DNA from 3 places in the Janibacter melonis genome. Region 3 is predicted to be linked to each of the others. Evidence: riboswitches for the same ligand, from Rfam matches in the RefSeq annotation. Region 3 holds a riboswitch; each other region holds the start of a gene.
What was found. A riboswitch is a leader RNA that binds a small molecule or an ion and turns the genes downstream of it on or off. The one in region 3 is predicted to bind S-adenosylmethionine.
Positions count from the first base shown of each region.

Region 1: another riboswitch for S-adenosylmethionine. It lies ahead of EEW87_RS17230 (putative leader peptide); the one in region 3 lies ahead of metX (homoserine O-acetyltransferase MetX).
Region 2: another riboswitch for S-adenosylmethionine. It lies ahead of EEW87_RS01815 (aminotransferase class V-fold PLP-dependent enzyme); the one in region 3 lies ahead of metX (homoserine O-acetyltransferase MetX).

Region 1 is NZ_CP044548.2:2,392,408-2,395,672, reverse strand. Features, by position in the region: gene EEW87_RS11435 (ABC transporter ATP-binding protein) at 1-203, opposite strand, end outside; gene EEW87_RS11430 (ABC transporter substrate-binding protein) at 200-1,240, opposite strand; gene ssuE (NADPH-dependent FMN reductase) at 1,240-1,821, opposite strand; gene EEW87_RS17230 (putative leader peptide) at 1,993-2,097, opposite strand; SAM riboswitch class IV at 2,129-2,244, opposite strand; gene EEW87_RS11420 (alanine/glycine:cation symporter family protein) at 2,385-3,265, opposite strand, start outside.
Region 2 is NZ_CP044548.2:373,617-376,881, reverse strand. Features, by position in the region: gene EEW87_RS01825 (FtsK/SpoIIIE family DNA translocase) at 1-83, opposite strand, end outside; gene EEW87_RS01820 (prepilin peptidase) at 212-856, shown strand; SAM riboswitch class IV at 949-1,061, shown strand; gene EEW87_RS01815 (aminotransferase class V-fold PLP-dependent enzyme) at 1,102-2,418, shown strand; gene EEW87_RS01810 (ribonuclease J) at 2,558-3,265, opposite strand, start outside.
Region 3 is NZ_CP044548.2:1,175,609-1,178,873, forward strand. Features, by position in the region: gene EEW87_RS05580 (universal stress protein) at 1-44, opposite strand, end outside; gene metX (homoserine O-acetyltransferase MetX) at 177-1,361, opposite strand; SAM riboswitch class IV at 1,380-1,491, opposite strand; gene EEW87_RS05590 (DUF4192 domain-containing protein) at 1,542-2,588, opposite strand; gene EEW87_RS05595 (YkvA family protein) at 2,691-3,125, opposite strand; gene EEW87_RS05600 (EcsC family protein) at 3,221-3,265, opposite strand, start outside.

The sequences.
Region 1 (3,265 bases), 1.2 Mb from region 3:
GTCGGCGTGCTCAGACCGCCGAGGAGGTCGAGCAGGGTCGTCTTGCCCGACCCGCTCGGGCCGACGAGGGTGAGGAACTCGCCGGCGGGCACGGTGAGGCTGATGTCGTCGAGCGCCCGCAGGACGCTCGCGCGGGGCTGCTCCTTCGTGGGCCGCACGACGAACTCCTTCGTCACGTGGCGCAGCTCGATGCTCGAGGTCACGACGACCCCTCCTTCGCGAGGTCGTTGTACTCGTTGGTGTAGATCTGCGAGGGGTCGAGCTCGCCCGCCGCGACGATGCCGCTGCTCTCCAGCCAGTCCGACCACTGGGTGAAGTCGGTGTCGCTGATGACCCCGCCGCGGGCGGGGATGCCCGTGCTCTTCCAGTACCGCAGGTTGGCGGTCGTCTCGTTGCGGTCGCGCGCCTCGACGATCTTGGTGAAGCGGGCGATGACGTCTGCGCGGGGCGTTGTGCGGGCCCACTCGATGGCCTTGGCGACCCCGGTCGTCAGCTCTCGGGTGGCCTGGGGGTGCTGCGCGATGAAGTCGTCGCGCAGCACGTACTGCCCGCCGTTGATCGGTCCGACGACCTCGGTGTCGCGGAAGAGCTCACGGATGTCGCCCTGGGCCTTCGCGTGGTCCTGGAGGATCCCGCCGAGCGCGCCGGCGTCGACCTGCCCGCGTCGGACGGCCTCCTCGGTGTCGTTGGGCGGCAGGACGACGAGCTGGACCTGGTCGATCTCGCTCTGCGACAGCCCGGACGTCGTCAGCCACGTGTCGATCGCCGCCTCGGCGTGGGCGCCCAGCGTGTTGACCGCGATCTTCTTGCCGACGAGGTCACGGGGCCGGCGGATGGCGCTGTCCTTGCGGACGTAGACCCCCTGGTAGGACTTCGCGTCCGAGCCGTAGTAGTTGACGACGGCGGTGATCGGGGAGCCCGCCTCGACGAGCTTGACGATGGCGCCCGAGAAGGCGCCGCCGATGTCGGTCTGGCCGGTCGCGACGGACTGGATGTCCTGCGGGCCGCTGGTCGTCGCGCCGACGTACTCGAGCTGGACGCGATCGAGGTAGCCGAGGTCGTCGGCGAGCTCGGGCCAGGTGACGGCGTTGGCGCTGCCCTGGTAGCGCACGGTCGTGTGCGCTCCCTCCTCCTGCGACTGCGCGTCGCTCGTGGGCAGGGCGCAGCCGGTGGCCAGGCTCGTCGTCAGGGCGAGGAGCGCGCCGGCGGACAGGACGGAGCGGCGGGTCGTGGTGCGCATCAGGCCACCCGCTCCACGCCGTGCGCGCGGTCGGCGGCCGCGACGAGCGAGCGCCCGGCGACGCCGTCGAGGAAGACCCGGGTGACCTCGCGAAGGGGGGCGGCGGCGGACTCGTCGAGGAGGACCTCACCGCCGTCGAGCAGGTGCACCTCGTCGGCCCGCACGAACCACCCGGGGGTGATCGCGCTCGGCGCCAGGCTGGCCAGCACCGGCCGCAGCGCGTAGTCGACGGACAGGACGTGCGCGGGGCTGCCTCCGGTGGCCACGGGCAGGACGACCTTGCCGCGCAGCGCGTCCTGGGGCAGCAGGTCGAGGAAGGTCTTGAGCAGACCGCTGTAGGCCGCCTTGTAGACCGGGGTGCTCACGACGACGGCGTCGGCGCTCGCGATCGTCGCGACCGCGGCGGCGACGTCGGGGTGGGTCGTGTCGGCTCGCAGGAGCGGCTCGGCGGGCAGGTCGCGCAGGACGACGGGCAGGGTGAGGTGTCCGGCGCGCTGGACCCAGCGCGAGAGGTGGGTGAGCACGCCGTCGGTGCGCGATGTCGTCGACGGACTGCTCGAGATGGTGGCGACGAGAGCCATGGGGATGCCTTCCTGGGCATGGGGGGTCGTCGGACGTCGGCGGGTGCCGGACGGCCGTGGTGCGGTGAGGGTGCGGGCGACCCAGGGGCGCTGGGTCAGGGGTGACGGGCACGCCACGCTCACCGGGCCGCGGGGCGACCGGTCGGTGGTGGGGGTGCTACGTCTGCTGCGTCAGCGGCGACAGAGCGCGCTGCTGACGCGGAGCAGGTCGACGTGCCGTCGCTCGACGTGCCGGCAGCTGCGCCGGCCCGCGGTGCGGGTCGTGTCGGTGCTCATGTGGTGCCCGTCCTCGTCTCGAGGCCGTGGGGCCTCGCGCTTGCCCCTGCCACGTCGGCAGGGGCCAGGTCCTCACCCGGAGCACCCCACCGCGAGATGGAGGGTTGCTGTCCAGCGAGCCGGGGCTTGGCGCTGGAGCTCATGACCTGCGAGGAACCTAGCGCGCGACCAAGTCCTATCGCAACAGTAGGGATTCGTGTCTCGCATCTCGGACCGCCTACGGACGCAGGACGACCCGCCGGCTGCGTGCCGGCGGGTCGTCCTCGTCATGACGTGGGTCGGGCGTGTCAGTCCTCGTCGGCCCGGGCCCCGCCGCGGGCGCGCTCCTCCATGCTCAGCCCGCCGTCGTGAGCCGAGTCGGTGCGCATCTGCGGGAGGTCGCCGGTGTTGCCCTGCTCCTCGCGGATGGCGCTCAGCTCGGCCTCGTCGGCGGCGCCGAGCTCGTAGAGACGTCCGCTGCGCCAGTCGGCCAGGTAGTCGCGCATCTCGCTCTTGAGCTCGGGCAGGAGGAAGTACAGCCCGAGGAGGTTGATGAAGCCGCACATGAAGAGGAAGGCGTCGGTGAGGGTGAGCACCGAGCCGAAGGTGAGCACCGTGCCGATGACCGTGAAGGAGACGAAGATCAGCTTGTAGGTGAGCAGGCTCGGCCGCGACGGGCCGAAGAAGTACTCCCAGGCCTTCTCGCCGTAGTAGCTCCACGTGATGAGCGTGGAGAAGGCGAAGAGCGCCACCATGACGGCGAGGATCACCGGGAACTGCGGCAGGAAGGTGGCGAAGGCGTCGCTGGTGAGGAGCACGCCGTCGGGCGCACCGCCACCCGCCTTGACCTGGTCGATGCCCTCGCGCCACGACGGCGGGTTCGCGATGACGATGGTCAGGGCGGTCATCGTGCACACGATGACCGTGTCGATGAAGGGCTCGAGGAGGGCGACGAAGCCCTCGGAGACGGGGCGGGTGGTCTTCACGGCCGAGTGGGCGATCGGTGCCGAGCCCAGGCCGGCCTCGTTGGAGAAGGCCGCGCGCTGGAAGCCGACGATGAGGACGCCGACGAGGCCGCCGAGCCCGGCCTCCGGGGTGAAGGCGCCGCTGACGATGTCGCCGAGGGCGCCGGGGACCTGGCTGATGTTCGAGCCGATGACGAGCAGGCACGCCGCGACGTAGCCGATGC
Region 2 (3,265 bases), 800 kb from region 3:
GGGCCCTTGGTCGCGGCCGTGCGACCGGGTGCGCGGGTGGATCCCCCACGCGGGCGCGCGGGGGTGCCGTTACGTGTTGCCATGCTCGCAGGCTAGGCGATCGCCACCCCTTTCACACGTGTCACACGCGCACCAGGGGCCGCCGGTTCCGGGCGAAGGGGGGTGTGGACGGCGCCGGGGAGAGCCACCGGCGCCCGCATACCCTGCGTGCGTGCCCCATGTCCTCGTCGCGCTCGCCGTCGCGCTCGTGGGCACGCCCCTCGCGTGGCGATGGGGCCGCTCGGGCACCTATCGACGCCCGGACGAGACGGCTCCCCTGCCCGCCCATGAGTGGCTCGTCCCGGCCGTGCCGGCGCTCGCGGCCGCGCTCGTCTGGGTCTCCCGCGACGAGCCCCTCGCCGCCGCTGCCGCGACCGCTCTCCTCGCCCCCGTCGGCCTGCTCCTGCTCGCCGTCGACGCCGACGTCCACCGGCTGCCCAACGCCCTCACCCTCCCCTTCGCCGCCGCCGTCCTCGCCCTCCTCGCCCTCGCCGCGGCGACCTCGGGGCAGTGGGACGACCTGCGCCGGGCGCTCGTCGCCACGGCGGTCGTCGGCGGCGCCTTCGTGCTCGTCAGCCTCGTCCTCGGCTCGCGCGGCATCGGGATGGGCGACGCCAAGCTCGTGCTCGCTCTCGCCCCGTTGCTCGGCTGGTACGGGTGGAGCACCCTCACCATCGGCGTGTACGCGGCCTTCGCGCTCGGCGGTGCCGCCGCACTCGTGCTCCTCGTGCTGCGCCGGGTGGACCGGGCCACGCACCTCGCCTTCGGCCCGTACCTCGTGCTCGGGGCGGTCCTCGCGCTCCTCGTACGCGCCTGAGCACGCCCCTCCCCCGCCCAGGTCTCAGCAGACAAGACGGGGCCGGACGGGCTCGACGCCGCTCCCCGACCCGCTGCTATCGTCGCGGCCAAGGTCATGAGTGCCAGCGTCAAGCCCCGGCTCGCTGGTCGGCAACCCTCCTCCGCGGTGGGGTGCTCCGGGTGACGACCTGGCCGACGCCAGACGACGCCGGCAAGCGCGGACCCCGGCTGCCCCGAGGTCCCAGACCTCATGGGAGGCATGCCATGTCCACCACCGCTCTCGCCCCGGCCGCTGCGCCGACGCTCCCCCGCCCCGCCGAGCCGACGCTGGCGGCCGTGCACCAGCTGCGACCCCGCCCGAGCGCGCCGTCGACCCCGGCCCTCGTCTCCGACGGGCTCGTCTGCCCGCTCGAGTCCGGCGCCGAGGTCGAGTACGCGAATCTCGACCACGGGGCCTCGACCTCGGCCTTCGTCGCCGTCAAGGCCGCCGTCGACGAGGCGAGCCTCACGTACTCGTCGGTGCACCGCGGCAACGGCTACGCCTCGCGCGTGACGAGCGCGCGCTACGAGCAGGCCCGCGAGGTCGTGGCCCGCTTCGTCGGCGCGCGCGCGGACGACCACGTGATCTTCACGCGCAACACCACCGACTCCTTCAACCTCCTCGCCTCGGTCGTGCCGCAGGACGCGCAGGTCTTCGTCTTCGGCTCCGACCACCACGCGACGATCCTGCCGTGGCGCGCCGAGCAGCTCGTCCGCCTCCCCGTGCCCTCGAGCCCGGCCGAGGCGGTCTCGGTCGTCGACGCGGCGCTGCGGACCTCGCGCACCGCCGACGCGCTCGTCGTCGTCACCGGCGCGTCGAACGTCACGGGCGAGTACTGGCCGGTCGCGCAGATCGCGGCGGTCGCCCGCCGGCACGGCGCCCGGGTCGCGCTCGACGCCGCCCAGCTCGTCCAGCACCGCGCCGTCGACCTCGCGCTCGAGGAGCTCGACTACGTCGCCTTCTCGGGGCACAAGATCTATGCGCCCTACGGCGCCGGCGTGCTCGTCGGGCGCTCGGACTGGCTCGACGCGGCCGAGCCCTACCTCGCCGGGGGCGGTGCGACCGCCGCGGTCTCCGACGAGGACACGACGTGGCAGATCGGGCCCGCCCGCCACGAGGCCGGCAGCCCGAACGTCCTCGGCGCGGTGGCCCTGGCCGTCGCGTGCGAGGTCGTCGAGGAGCACCGCGAGGCCATCGCCGAGCTCGACGAGACGCTCGGGCGGGGCCTGGTCAGCCGGCTCGACGCGATCCCCGGGGTGCAGACGCACTCGATCTTCGGCCCGACGCACGACCGGGCGCCGGTCGTCACCTTCACCGTCGAGGGCCGCTCGGCGCAAGATGTCTCGCGCCGGCTGTCCGACGAGCACGGCATCGGGGTGCGCGACGGACGCTTCTGCGCCCACGTCCTCGTCGACGCGCTCCTCGCGCGGCAGGGGTCGGGCAGCACGAGCGCGGTCCGCGCGAGCCTGGGTCTGGCGAACTCCCCCGAGCACGTCGACCGCCTCGTCGCCGCGGTCCGCTCCCTCGCCCCGCGGGGCTGACTCCCCCTTCGCCCGCCTCCGGCTACCGACCCGGCTACGACGCGAGCTACCACGCAGTGCTGGTCGTCATGACGACCAGTACTGCGTGGTAGCTCGGGGGGTGTGGTAGCTCGGGGGTGCCGGGGCGAAGGGGTGCGCCTCAGGCCTCGACGACCGTCGGGATGATCATCGGGCGGCGACGGATCTTGCCGCCGACCCAGCCGCCGACGGCGCGGCGGATGACCTGCTGCAGCTGGTGGGGGTCGGTGACCCCCTTCGCCGTCGCGTCCTGGATCGCCGCGACGATCTTCGGACGCACCTGCTCGAAGATCTCGTCACCCTCCGCGAACCCGCGGGCGACGATCTCCGGGCCGGCGAGGATCGCGCCGCTCGAGGAGTTGATGACGACCATGACCGAGATGAAGCCCTCGTCGCGCAGGATGCGGCGGTCCTTGAGCAGGTCCTCGTCGGCCTCGCCCACGCTGCTGCCGTCGACGTAGACGTAGCCGCAGGGCACCGCGCCGACGACCCGCGCCCGGCCGTCGACGAGGTCGACGACGACGCCGTCCTCGGCGAGCGGGATGTGGTCGGGGTGGACCCCGGTCGCGATCGCGAGGTCGCGGTTGGCCACGAGGTGACGCCACTCGCCGTGCACCGGCAGGACGTTCTTGGGCTTGACGATGTTGTAGCAGTAGAGCAGCTCGCCGGCGCTCGCGTGGCCGGAGACGTGGACCCGGTCGGTGCCGCCGCTGTGCACGACGTGGGCCCCCAGGCGCATGAGGCCGTTGATGACCCGCCACACCGAGCCCTCGTTGCCGGGGATCGGCGAGGAGAGCAGCATGATCGTGTCGTCGACGCCGACGTCGAT
Region 3 (3,265 bases):
GCGCGTCCCTCTTTGGTCGAGACGTAACCAACGACGATCGTCATCTGCGACTCCTTGTCCATGGCTGGTAGTTGCCGCAGACGCTACACCGCGAGCGCGGTGCCGCACGGGCAAGAGGACGGGGCGCGCCGGACGCGTCAGCGGTGCCGGTCGAGGCCGTCGTCGGCGGCTCGGCGTCAACCGTCGAGGGCCTCGCGCACGATCGTCGCGACCTGCTCGATCTCGGTGAGGAAGCCGTCGTGCCCCGACCGGCTCGTGACGAGCCGCTGGACCGTGCCCGGGCGCAGCGCGGCGACCTCGTCGGTGAGCCGTGGGGGGTAGAGCCGGTCGCTGTCGACGGCCGCCACCGTGAGCCGCCCGGGGTAGGCCCGCAGCGCCGACTCGAGACCGCCCCGGTCACGCCCGACGTCGTGGGAGTTCATCGCCTCGGTGAGCACGACGTAGGAGTTGGCGTCGAAGCGACCGGCGAGCTTGGTGCCGTGGTGCTCGAGATAGCTCTCGACGGCGAAGGGGGCGTCGGCCCCCTCGGCCTGCCCGCGCCGCCCGAAGCGGTCGTGCAGCTCGATCTCGCTGCGGTAGGTGACGTGGGCGACCTGGCGCGCGATGCTCAGACCGGCGTCGGGGCCCTCGGGCTGCCCGTAGTAGTCGCCCCCGGCGAAGTGGGGGTCGTTGCGGATCGCCATGACCTGGGCCTGCGACCACCCGATCTGCTCCGCCGTCGCGTACGGGGTGCTCGCGAGCACGACGGCCCGCTCGACCCGCTCGGGCTCCGAGAGCGCCCACTCCAGGGCGCGCATGCCGCCCATCGAGCCGCCGACGACCGCGGCCCACCGGGTGACGCCGAGGGCGTCGGCGAGCAGGACCTCCGCGGCCACCTGGTCGCGGATCGTCACCGCTGGGAAGCGCGAGCCCCACGGGGCGCCGTCCGGGGCCGGCGAGCTCGGGCCGGTGCTGCCCTGGCACCCGCCGAGCACGTTGGGCGCGACGACGAAGTAGCGGTCGGTGTCGACCGGCGCGCCGGGACCGACCATGCCCTCCCACCACCCGGGCGTCGGGTGACCGGGGCCGCTCGGCCCGACGACGTGGCTGTCGCCGGTGAGGGCGTGCTCGACGAGGACGGCGTTGGAGCCGTCCGGGGCGAGCTCGCCCCACGTCTCGTAGGCGACGCGGACCGCCGGCAGCCTCGTGCCGCGCTCGAGGTCGAGGGGGCCGACGTCGGCGAAGAGCCGGCCGCCGGGGTCGTCGCCCTCGCGCCAGGCGGCGCTCGGGCGCGCCGGGTCCGCCGCGCGGGCGGGCGCCGAGGTGGGGGTGGGGGTGCCCGGTCGATCTGCACCGGGTCGGACGAATGACGTCACGCTCATGACGGATGCGCTCCTGCAGCCTCGCTCTTGCACGCACCGGGTCGGTGCGGCCAGGTCATCACCCGGGGCACCCCATCGCGAGGAGGGTTGCCGCCCAGCAAGCCGGCGCTTGACGCTGGGTCTCATGACCTGCCCGAAGTGTAACGAGGCGCCGTGGGCCCGGCCACGGGCGTCTCACCCTCAGGCGGCGGGCAGCCGGATGCCGTGGGTGACGAGCTGGTCGAGCAGCACGGCGAGCCGGTAGCGGGGGTCGGCCCGCAGAGCCGCCTCGAGCGCGACGCCGGCCAGGGCACCGCTGCCGGACCACCAGGCCACCTGCCCGACGACGGTGAGCAGCGGCGCGCTGCGCGGCTCGGGCACCCGGTGCACGACGCCGCACAGCCGGTCGAGCAGGGCCTCGACGTCGAGCGCCGCCGGGTCGTCGACCTCTCCCCCGCGGCTGCCCGTCGCCTCATGGGTCCACGAGCAGCAGCGCGCCGCCGCGGCGGCGGTGCGCAGGTCCTCGGGGTCGATGCCGGGCACCGCGTCCGGCCCGGGGGTGAGGACGGCGAGGAGGGCGTCGCGCCAGGCCCGGTCGCGCAACGACACGACGAGGTCGGCGACGACGTCGTCGTCGAGGTCGTCGACCGGCTCCCGGGCGCGCAGGACGGCCGTCCAGGCGGCCGTCGCCGCAGCCCGGCCCCGGGGCCCCGTCGGCCGGTGCGCGAGGAGCGTCTCGACGAGCGCGCTGCCCGGGTGGGTGCCAGGTGCGACCTGCTCCGCGAGGTCCGACCGCGTCCGCAGGGGCGCTCGTCCGTGGGCGACCAGCCCGGCGACACCGGGCACCCTGCTCGCCTCGGGGAGCACGACGCCGTCCTCCTCCCACCCCTCGACGTCGCGGTCCGGCGAGTGCCACCGCCCGTCGCGCACGACGACGACCGGGCTGCACCCGATGACGCCTCGGTCGACGAGACCCGCGAGGACTGCGCGCATCCGGGCGGACGCACCGGGACGGGTCTCGTAGGCGATGGCGACGACGGCCCGGGCGCGGGTCTGCACGACCTGCCCGACCATCTGGCGCACGGCGCGCTCGGCGTGCTCGTCGGGGACGATGTCGCAGCGCTGGATCAGCCCGACGCGTCGCCCGTCGAGGGCGAGCAGGACGAGAGAGTCCTCGGGGTGGAAGCCGAGGAGATAGGGCGCCATGACGGCGATGTCGACAGGGGTGCGGGCTCGGACGGTCTCCATGACCGCACGCTGCCCGGTGGCACGGGCTGCCGTCAGGCCGTCGGGGCGCCCTGTGGACGACGGCTGCGCGGCGGGCGCGCCTGTGGACGACGCACGGGGCCGTCAGTCGCGGACGACCTCGGAGGGCACGGTCGTCGACGTCGCGTAGGCGGATGCAGGGCCCGCCGTCGGGCCCGACGCGTGGGCGTACGCACCGGGGGCGGGCGAGCCTGCCCGCTCCCAGGCGATGAAGTCCTCGGTCTCGCGCACGAGCGAGACGGCGAGCCAGGACAGGATGACCGCGTCGTCGACGAGGCCGACGACGAGGAGCAGGCCCTCCGGCACGACGTCGATCGGGGAGACGACGTAGCCGAGACCGAGGAGCATGAGGGTGAGCTGCCCGCTGCTCATCCCCTGGTAGCGCCCGCTGCGCACGGCGCGGACGAGGCGCGGCAGCGCGAGCACCCGCTGGATCAGGCTGGGCGTGCCGGGACGGGTGGCGCTGCGCACGGCGCCGGCGAGGTTCGCGGCGGCGTGCATGCGGTGTCGTCGGGCCATCGGGCTCCCCTTCTCGAGGTCGGGCCGGTCTGGGGCCGGCCGCGAGGAGTAGAACGAGCGGGCGACCCGGAGGATTCCCCCGGGTCGCCCGATGGTCACGAGGCGGGCGGGAACTCCGTGCGCACGTGGTCGGCGAGCTG